Regions from separate parts of the Nostoc sp. TCL26-01 genome, predicted to be linked through region 1. Evidence: riboswitches for the same ligand, from Rfam matches in the RefSeq annotation. Region 1 holds a riboswitch; the other holds the start of a gene.
The links. Region 1 has a riboswitch for cyclic di-AMP ahead of FD725_RS03045 (universal stress protein). Riboswitches for the same ligand answer to the same signal wherever they lie in the genome.
Positions count from the first base shown of each region.

Region 2: linked by a shared signal. The riboswitch ahead of FD725_RS01115 (hypothetical protein) and the one ahead of FD725_RS03045 (universal stress protein) in region 1 are both predicted to bind cyclic di-AMP.

Region 1 is NZ_CP040297.1:729,595-734,831, forward strand. Features, by position in the region: gene FD725_RS03035 (hypothetical protein) at 1-195, opposite strand, end outside; gene FD725_RS03040 (SLC13 family permease) at 340-1,677, opposite strand; gene FD725_RS03045 (universal stress protein) at 1,794-2,438, opposite strand; cyclic di-AMP (ydaO/yuaA leader) riboswitch at 2,568-2,783, opposite strand; gene FD725_RS03050 (ABC transporter ATP-binding protein) at 2,801-3,637, opposite strand; gene FD725_RS03055 (ABC transporter substrate-binding protein) at 3,745-5,187, opposite strand.
Region 2 is NZ_CP040297.1:277,515-282,751, forward strand. Features, by position in the region: gene FD725_RS01110 (alpha/beta fold hydrolase) at 363-1,271, opposite strand; gene FD725_RS01115 (hypothetical protein) at 1,537-1,779, opposite strand; cyclic di-AMP (ydaO/yuaA leader) riboswitch at 1,981-2,192, opposite strand; gene FD725_RS01120 (hypothetical protein) at 2,206-2,388, shown strand; gene FD725_RS01125 (sulfite exporter TauE/SafE family protein) at 2,395-2,766, opposite strand; gene FD725_RS01130 (acetamidase/formamidase family protein) at 2,791-3,756, opposite strand; gene FD725_RS01135 (COP23 domain-containing protein) at 3,999-4,565, shown strand; gene FD725_RS01140 (DUF4351 domain-containing protein) at 4,696-5,237, opposite strand, start outside.

The DNA.
Region 1 (5,237 bases):
CATCCGTTCTTCTAAACGAGTAAACCTCTTTTCCAACTCCCGCATTTGGTTGCCAAAGAGAATATCTCGAATTTTATCTAAGTTATTAATTTCACTTATACTGTTATGAGTTTGCTGTAGATTTATAGCCGAGTTTATACTCCCGTTTTCTATCTCTACTGTGTTATTAGCACTATATTCTTCTGGTAAGTTCATAATTGACAATCCTGATGAATGCTGAATATTGATATTTTGACCCAATATCAGCATTTTAGAGCATGGTATGCAACCATACACTCCTTAAATCATAAGAATATGTAATTTTCTATTGAAATAAATAATATTTCCTATAATGTGCTGTTAGATTAAGAACCTAATCAACACATATAATGCTGAGGTTATTAGCTGTAGGATTGTGATGGGAATGCCATAATGAAGAAAAGTTTTAAAAGAAATCCGTCGTCCATGTTGTTCAGAAATTCCCGCCGCCACAATGTTAGAAGACGCACCGACGAGTGTGCCATTTCCTCCCAAGGTAGCGCCAAACATCATGGCATAAAATAATGGCAATACCTCTGGGGGAAATTGCCCTTGAAAGTCTTGTGCTAAAACTTCGGCTGGTGCTAATCCTACGGTGACGATATATTGTTTCAGTAAAGGAACCATCCCCACCACTAACGGAATATTGGGGACGACGCTAGATAGTATACCCACAAAAAATAATAAAACTAGAGAACCTAAAATAATATTTTTACCAAGAACAACTGATAATATTCCTGACAGACTACTAATTATCCCTGTTTTCTCTAAGCCGCCAATCAACACAAAGATACTCATAAAAAATATCAATGTACTCCAATCTACATCACGTAAAATATTGTTGACTGAATCAATTTTACTTTGATGAGATAGCAATAAAGCCAAGGCTGCACCTAACAAAGCCACCGCAGCTGGGGAAATGGGAAATGGCAAAGATTCACCAATGACAAAAAATAGCAGCACGAAAGCGATGATAAAAGCCCCAAGCGTTAAAACTCGTGGATGATTAATTTGGGGATGTGGCAATTCTTCGAGATTTTCTAGTTTGGTATGCCAAATTTTGCGGAATAAAAATGGTAGCGTCGCTGTGACTGTCACCACAGCAATAACACCGCCTAAACTTAATTTTTGGAGATACTCTATAAAACTGATGTTAACAGCATCACCGACAATAAAAGTAGCAGGATCACCAACTAATGTTAATAGCCCGGCGCTATTGGCAACAAACACCATTAAGATTAATAAAGGAACAAAATTTACTCCTACTTCCTGTGCCATTGGGGGAATTAGTGGTGCTAATAACATTACAGTAGTGGCGTTGGGTAAAACTGCACAAATGGGAGTTACAAGAGCGACAATACCCAGTAGTAGACGTTTACCATCACCTTTAGCAAGTAGGACTATTTGAGTGGCGATATAATCAAATATTTTGGTAGGCTCAAATGCTCTGACTAACACCATTACACCAAAGAATAGACCTATTGTACCGTGACTATTACCGATGTAACCAACAGCCTCCTGCAAAGTCATGACGTTGGTAAATACTAGTAATAATGCTCCCAGTAAAGCAGCAACGGTGAGATGTACCCATTCTGTCATGACTAAGATGATCACCCCGATAAATGCGATCGCACTCAGAATCGCTTGCCAATTTTCCACACTAACCTCTCACAATTTGTTTGGTTGCATAATAGCGAAAAAAACCACCTAAGTATAGGTGGCTGAATTTGCACATTTTATTTCAGAAGAATAATTTCTGAAATCCTATATGTGGTTTATTCATCTATGCAATTGGGAATACCGATGACGGCACAAGGGAAATTAGCACCAAAGGCTGCAATGAGAGGATGATACACAGATTGACATCCTAAAAATAGGATATCAGCAGATTCCGATTCTGCCACTTTTTTCAGTTCTGTACTCACACAGCCAAACCGCAAATGAGATTTGAAAGAACCTTGCCATTCTTCAGCTAAACTGCGTGCTTGCCAAAGAATTCTATCTGCTTCTTGCAGAGGTGTGATTGTTTCTGTTTGGAGATATGACTTTATTCTTGCTAGTTTTGATGGAGTTAAAACAGATGTGATAGACTTAGTGACTTCGCTAACTTGACACTCCAGTGTCGGTAAGCGTTTGGTAAAATGCAAAACGTTAGAATAATCAGGCTGTGACGCTTCTTCTACTACATAAACAGCTTGGACTGTCACTTGTTCATTTGTAGCTAGTCTTGTTTGATGGGCAATCCAAAATGCGATATCAAGTGCAGTATGACTGTTAGGAGAAGCATCATAACCAACAATTAAGTTAATTGACGTTGTTGTTTGCACCTTTTTTGTTAACAGTTTTCTTGGTTCTGGTAACAATATCATTTTGTCAATTAAATCATCACGTCCCATCGCGCTTTGTAAGCGGGCTAACATTGGCTTAACTTTCACAGCTTTAACTTCTCCTAAGCTTAACGAACAATCAATGAGAAGCAGGGTAGAGACGGACAATCATATCCGCAAGGAAACCCCAATAACAACTGGTATGCAAGCCAAAGTCTTGGGGGTTCCTTCCATTGCCGACGGAGTTAGCTGACGGGCTAAGACTGGAAGGTGTCTCTCTTGTTGAGTGCTGTTAGCGGTAGCGCGGCGTTTAGCCGGTGATGAGTTTTGAGTAATGAGTGAAACTTAAATCTCTACTCTCAGCAAGATGCGCCCCATAATTTGGTTCCTCCGTTTCAAACTCATCAAAATTGAATTTGAATTAGGCTACCCACTAAAAGAAATCATAGTCTATTTTACTCTTCTTGGGTAAAATATTTGTCGAGGAAATTGAGGGCGTGGTTGCGAAGTTCAAAATATTCTTTGGTGTTTCGCATTGCCGATCTATCACGTGGATGAGGAAATGGTACTTCTAATATTTCTCCAATATTAGCAGCTGGCCCATTAGTCATTAAAACGATGCGATCGCTCATATAAATCGCTTCATCGACATCGTGGGTAATCATCATTACTGCTTGGCGATGATTTTCCCAAATATCTAATACTTGCCTTTGCAATTTACCTCTTGTTAAAGCATCCAATGCGCCAAAAGGTTCATCCATCAGCAGCATTTTTGGACGAATTGCTAAGGCTCTAGCAATGCCTACTCTTTGTTTCATACCTCCAGAAATTTCATCAGGATATTTATCTGCTGCCGCCGTCAAGTTTACCATCGCCAAGTGTTCGTTCACAATGCTAATTTTTTCGGAACGTTTAGCATTTTTTAACACTTCATCTACAGCGAGACGGATATTTTCTCTGACAGTTAACCAAGGTAATAGGGAATAGTTTTGAAATACCATCATCCTTTCAGCTCCTGGTTGACGGATTTCTTTCCCATCTAACTTTACTGAGCCGGAGGTAGCTTTTTCTAAACCCGCTACAATTTTTAACAAAGTTGATTTACCGCAGCCAGAATGCCCAATCACAGAAATAAACTCGTCTTCACCAATTGTTAAATTCACACCATCTAAAACCACGAAGTTACTTTTATCTGGTGTGGGATAAGACTTGACTAAATTTTCAATTTCTAAAAAGTTATGGCGGGACATGACTTTTTGTTGAGTATCTACTACTAACGGTGTATATTCCATATCAAATGCTCCTAAAAAATTAGCACTATTAACTAAAGGATTTAGAGGTGTAGAAGCAAGATGATTTTTGAGGAAAAATACTAGCTTATAGCCTCTAAACCCTATTTTCAAGACAAGAAAAAACGAGTAGGAGCATTAGCCCTAATGGCGAAACTATTGAGATAACCAACGGGATCACTAGGATCAAAACCTTTATTATCTATAAATACTTCGGCAGGCTCAACTTTGTAATCATCCTTGGGACACTCAATGCCCATTTCTGAGGCTATCTCTCGATATAAATCTGTTCTCCAGCCTTTTTCGGCTAGTTGATTGGCATTTTTAGGGAATTCCTTAATCTGTCCCCAACGGGCGGCTTGAGTCATTAACCACAGACTCCTGGATCTCCATAAAAATGTTGAGTGTTCGGCTGGTTGTTTAGGTAAGGTGTCGGGAATATCATAGAAAATTGTCGTATCTGCTGCCGTGATGGTGCGATCTTTGCCATCAAATCCTCCGTAGTTGTATGCACCAATAATTCCTGGGGCTGTCAACTTGGTGAGGGGTGCGCCTAGTTTTTTGGGTTTTGCACCTGTAAATGAACGGTCGGTGAGTAATTCAGCAACTTCTTGGCGATTTTCGGGTTTGCTACAATACTGACAGGCTTCGATCATGGCTTTCACCAAGGAACGATAGGTTTTGGGATATTTTTCTATGAAGGATTCCATAACACCCAACAATCTATCTGGATGTCCTAGCCAAACTTCTTTACCTTGAGCGAAGGTAAAACCAATATTTTCGTTACCTGTAATAGCTCTAGTATTCCACGGTTCGGCTACCATGTATGCTTGCATTGCGCCAATGCGTACGTTAGTTACCATCTGGGGTGGTGAGACAATAATGACGCGGAACTCTTTTAGAGGATCGACACCAGCCGCCGCCGATATATAACGCACAAAGTATTCGTAAATTGCCGAACTCAACACCACAGCCCAGACTTTGTTTTCTGGTGACTGCTTGTCAAAGTATCCGCGAAAATCCTTACCAAAAGCTTCTAACGCACCTTCGCCATATTTTTCTTGGTATTCGTACCAGGGACGTAAGCCAAAATCCCACATGGCTTTGTTCATCGTCATGGCGTTACCGTGACGGTGGATGGTCATAGCTGCACATAATGGGGCATGGCGTGCGCCCTCCGCACCAATACGGGCGTTGGTGACAGCACCAGATACAACTGGGGAAGCATCTAAGCGTCCAAAAATTAAACCATCACGGGAGTTAGCCCAACTAGCCTCACGGTTGAGTTGGACATTTAAACCATACTTGCGGAAAAAACCTTTTTTCCAAGCGATCGCAAATGGCGCACAATCATTTACAGGCACATATCCGACAATCAAATCTGGTTTTTCTAAATCTCCAGATTTAACTATCGGTTTTACTGCTAAAGCTTCTTCTGTCAAACCTTTAGCTGATCTATCTGCGGAAACTGCACATGAAGATAAAGTAATCCCAGCCGTAGTTGCGCCTATACCTCTAATAAAATCTCGTCGAGTCCAATTATAATCACCCATTGTTGTGACTCCATAATGTTGGGGGCAGTGCTGAGTGCTGAGTGCTGTTA
Region 2 (5,237 bases), 450 kb from region 1:
CTTTTACCTAAGATTTTTGTGGCAGACACGCACACAAACCTTAAGTAAAGCCATTTATAGCCATCAGTAAAGCTTTACTCTGTGTTTACCTCAAATGCATATTTTGGAGATTACCGTTAATTTACTTATGGCGCTAGTATCACAACGATACATTTACAAAAAAAATATATTGTAATTTTACTTACGTAATAGCTCAAACCCATATCCAATCAAGGTTGTATCGTTATTTTTAGAGCAATATCTCAATTTGCCGCACCAGAAATTCTTGTGTAATTTTACGGTTACTTTAAGAAAAATTTACAGTTATCTGGTCATATTTAGGTAAAAAACCGCAACAATAGTCAGTGATTCAGTCAAGGTAATCAAAACTTAGCAACAAAAGGAGCGATCGCTCGCACAAATTCCCCGGTAGACTCATAAGGTAAAACATTGCGTCCCGGTATCTTCACCCCATGACCTTGTGGTAAACAAGCCAGATAATCAGCTAAAGTGTCGTCAGGTGTTTCTGTTTTACCTTCTTTACTGATACTTGATGCTGATTCACCCATGACTACCAATGTGGGTTGTTTAATAGCTGCGATTAAATTTGTATAATCCTGTCGCCAAAATCCCGCTAAAAATGAAAATACAGCGTGGCGACTAGAGATATTTGCCGCACCTGCAACTAAAGTATCTAGCCATTCTGCATCAACAGTATCTGCTTGAGCAAACAAGCGCTGTGTAGAAAAAGAACGCAGGAATTTTGGTGTCCGTGCATAGCGATAAAAGGCATTACCAACAGGAGAATTAAAGATATTCCAAGCGATTTTTTGTTGACTTTTGGATGATGGTTTTGTGATTACTGGCCAAGTTGGTGGTCCTGAAAGTATCAACCCAGCAATTAAGTTTAATTCCAGTTGAACTAATTCAATCGCTACCGGGAACAAAGCGCCTTGGACTATAACAATCACTGGCTTTTTGACTACATTTTGTAAAAAGTAATGTAATTGTTCTGCCCAATCTTTAGGTGTATAAGCCACATGAGGTTGATCACTTGCACCACACCCCAACAGATCAGGGACATAAATCAGACGCTGATCTTCTGCTTTTAACCATTCATGACAAAAGCGTTGCCAAAATTTTCCTGATAAGCCTACACCAATGGGATGAATGAGTAGTAAAGGGATTGGTTCAGGAGTAGAGTTTTTAGGTTGATAAACTTGATAGGCACAGCGATACTTATGCCAATTATAAAACTGTGTGCGTACTGAATTTATAATATTTGTTTGCATAAATTAAAGTTGTATAGGACTCCTATTTGATTTTTGAATAAAATTAAGTATTTGTAGTGGCGTGGCAAGGCTAAAGTTTTGCATTAGAACTATCTGTTTCTTGGGGTTTAAAAATCGGATAAAGATGTTTAAGTTGGACATTACCCTGATTTTCCATCTTTTACATTGCAACATTTTAGTCTAGACACGCCAGTACCTAATTTTTAGAAATCAAATATGAGTTCTATATTTAGGATATTGCTAAATTACTGGATGATTTGATTTCCTAAATTTCTTCGGTAATATTCACTAATTCGTGACTACACTTCATCAACTCATAAAGATCATAGGCATATAAATCTTCTTGGTTAGGTTCATGACTGTGACTAGCAGCTACAATCGGATCACCATAACCATTAGTTTTACCAATTAATAACAGTTTTTTACCTGCATACTCGCCAATTAACTTAAACTTATGCTCTGGTAAAAAGTTAACATCACTAAAAGAATTACGATTTTGAATAGACATTTTTCCTCCTAATCTGTTCAGAATTGTTTTGACAAGTAAGCACGTTTAAGCTACGCAAAAACTTTAATACCTATGACACATATAGGTATATTTTTTGGCAGACTGTAAAGTCTTTGTTTCCAGTATCGCGGGTAAAACGATGAGCAAACATACCAGCCAAGGATACTGACGACAAGCATTAGTTGTAAAAATGCTGATCGTTCAATCTCCTCTCAATGCCTACGAAGTTAGCTGACGGGCTAGGACTGAGAGATGTCCTTCTCTTAATTGCTTTAAAGCCTAGAGTGAAAAAATTATCTTTTACACTTGAGCTTTGATGGGAGATACGCCCCTAACTTGGTTCCTCCGTTCCTGGTTTACCCTTATACACGCTATGGTGTCAGGATAAACGTGGGATTAGGCAGACTAACTTAAATATTCTCTGCAATGTTATCGCGTTATGGTAAAATTGGACAAGTTGGTAAACAAAAAGATATAATTTGGAACCAGATTCTTCAATACCTTCGCCAAATCGAAAAAGTCTTAATTCGTAGTACTGGGCTTCCCTGCACTCAACCCGACCTACAAAAAATGGCGCAGGTATTTCCCAATACTATACTTTATACGTAAGTTCTGTTAACGTACTAACAAATATCTAAAACCAATTAATAATAAAAATATGCCATAAAGCTTTTTCATGGTTTCACTGGTAATAAATGGTTGAGTAGCAAACATAGCTCCAAATAAGTTACCAATTAATAAACCTACAGCAATAATCACAGCATATTTAAAATTAATATTGCCACTGCGATAGTAAACTGCTGCTCCTAACAGTCCAATGGGTAAAATTTGCGCAGCGATAGAAGTACCAGTGGCAAATTTTTGATCAAGACCTATTAATAGTACCATTGCTGGAACCATGATAGCCCCACCACCAATACCAAACATTCCGCCTGCGACACCAGCTACCAAACCAATTAACAACAGTTGCCAGAGTAAATTAGACATACAAAATTGTGAGTTTTTCTTTAACTATAAACTTATTTTAGATGACAAAATTGCTTTAGATAGCAAACCATGAATTCCTTTATGGGGGCTATTGACAACTTGCGTGATGTGAAAATTGACAGCTAAACTGCACAAAACATAAGCATCTTCTGGGGACAAATTTGCAAACTTTGTTAAAAAATCAATCATGTTTTGGAGTGCCAGTTCTAAAGCCGCATCTAAAGTTGGGGCAAAACCCATTGTGATAATATCAGTTGCTGTGTCGGCAATGGGTGTGACAAAATGCAAATCTTTGCGGAGTTTTAACTGAATCCGACCATTCATAGAAGTTTCAATGGCTGTAACATTCACTTCTCCATCTCCTTGAGCTGAATGTCCATCACCAATAGAAAATAATGCACCTGGGACAAAAACAGGCAAAAATATTCTAGAGCCTGCTTGGAGTTCACGGTTATCAATGTTACCACCATAATTGCCAGGGGGAACGGATGAACGAGCATTTTCTGGGGTGGCAACTCCCAGAATACCAAAAAAAGGCTTGAGAGGAATTTTAATGCCGCTATTCACAGGAAATTCAGTCAGTTGGTTGACTAAATCGAGAGTGATAAATCGCAAAGCGGGTTGAGTAAATTGATGAGGTAAAGCTCCCCAACCTGAGCGAATAGCATTAAATCCTATGGGTAAACTAGGAGCGATCGCTTCTAATCTTACCTCTACAACATCCCCTGGTTCTGCGTCCCTTACATAAATTGGCCCGGTTAGTAAATGTGGCCCAGCCGCAATTTTTCTTTCTGGAGGTAGATTTTGGCAGATATCCAGAAATTCTGGGGTGAGAAACTCTCTTGGTGCTTTGTCGTAAATGTAGTAACCAGTGTATGTTTCTACATCAATTGTGTCACCTGAATCTACAGTCAGTGATGGTTCTAGGAGATGAGAAAAACCTCCTAAATGTACAGTTGACTTGGTAGCTTTTAAAATATGGTGAGTCATCGCCGCTATGTTTAATTGTTCGGTGTGATTGCTTTGTCTAAACTCACCCTACACATACTGTTACACTTATCAATCATGATAGTGATAAATTTAACAGAATTAGCAGACTTCAACCCCCTAGTTTTGCTGAAAATCTAGATAAATATGGTAATTTCAGAACATATATGAAAAAGATAATCCGAAATATATCGGTTTGCGTTTGTAGCTTGGCGTATTTACTTTGTCTTAATTAAGTTGTATTTATGAACCTGGAGACATCTAGTCAAGTCTTAACATGGGGTACGAGAGTTTTTGGTGTGGGGGTGCTAACTACCTTTGTTACAGCAACTATGCTCAATCAACCAAGCTACGGGGGAAGTCCTACCTTTGTTTGCGATAAGAGCCAATATCAGGGAGCATCTGTACCCACAACCTTTGTTTTCACCCAAGATAACCGGAAAATACCGCTAGTTTATTGGGTTTCTAGTTATTTTTCGGGTTTATCACCGGAGAAACGATGTCAGCAGGTATCTTACAGATTTCAGAGAAATTATGATAACGGGACTCTGAGATTTATCAAAACAGGTATTCTCAACAGACTACCTGTTGTGTGCGCCACTGCGGAAAAAAACGCTACTTGCACAAATAAGAATTTATTATTCACCCTCAAACGTGGTAGCAATCCCGACGCTACTGCACGCCAATTATTTGATCGCCAAGCTCTGGCTTCTGGAATCGCCACTAATCAAAGTAGTGGTAATACAGATAACGATCCTGTAAATATAGATTTTGAGGCTTTTCTATATTTTGCGCCATCTCAAAATAAGTAAGTGGGTGCATCATCACAAAAGCGATCGCTTTTATCGGGGAAGTGCGTTAGAGATAGATTACCGGAGGCGATGACCTCCGGTCGGGCGTAGCCCATCGCTTTTCAATATTTTGCTTGATATTCAGTTATATTTATGCTGATTCTTCATGACTATTCAACCAAGCTACTAAATCACCTGCATTCGTAAAATCTAACAAAGCATCAGCTAAATCTTCCACCTGAGTCGGCGATAATTTCCCAATCCTTTCTCCTAACTCAGGACTAACCGCACCAAGTTTCCTGTTAAGCAGTCGCATAACTATTTGTAGTCTTCCTTCTTCTCTTCCTTCTTCTCTTCCTTCTTCTCTTCCTTCGACTCTTCCTTCTTCTCTTCCTTCTTCTCTTCCTTGTAATTGCCAGCTTGTCACAATTTCCATAACTACCTCTTGTTTAACAGGTTCAAATTTAGCAATCTCTGTTTGAAAAATCTCTGTTTCTGCTGCATTTAGTCTCAGATAGGTATCAACAAACCCAGAAATCAGTTTCATTTTTGCTGGATTGAGCCGTAAAGTCGCCAATAATCGTAAACATTCAGCCTTGACTTTGGGACGGTCTGATGGTGCTATCCTCATTTTAGACATGAGCGCACTAGCAACAGGATTTTCTTGCTCTAAAAAGTCACGCCAGTTCAATT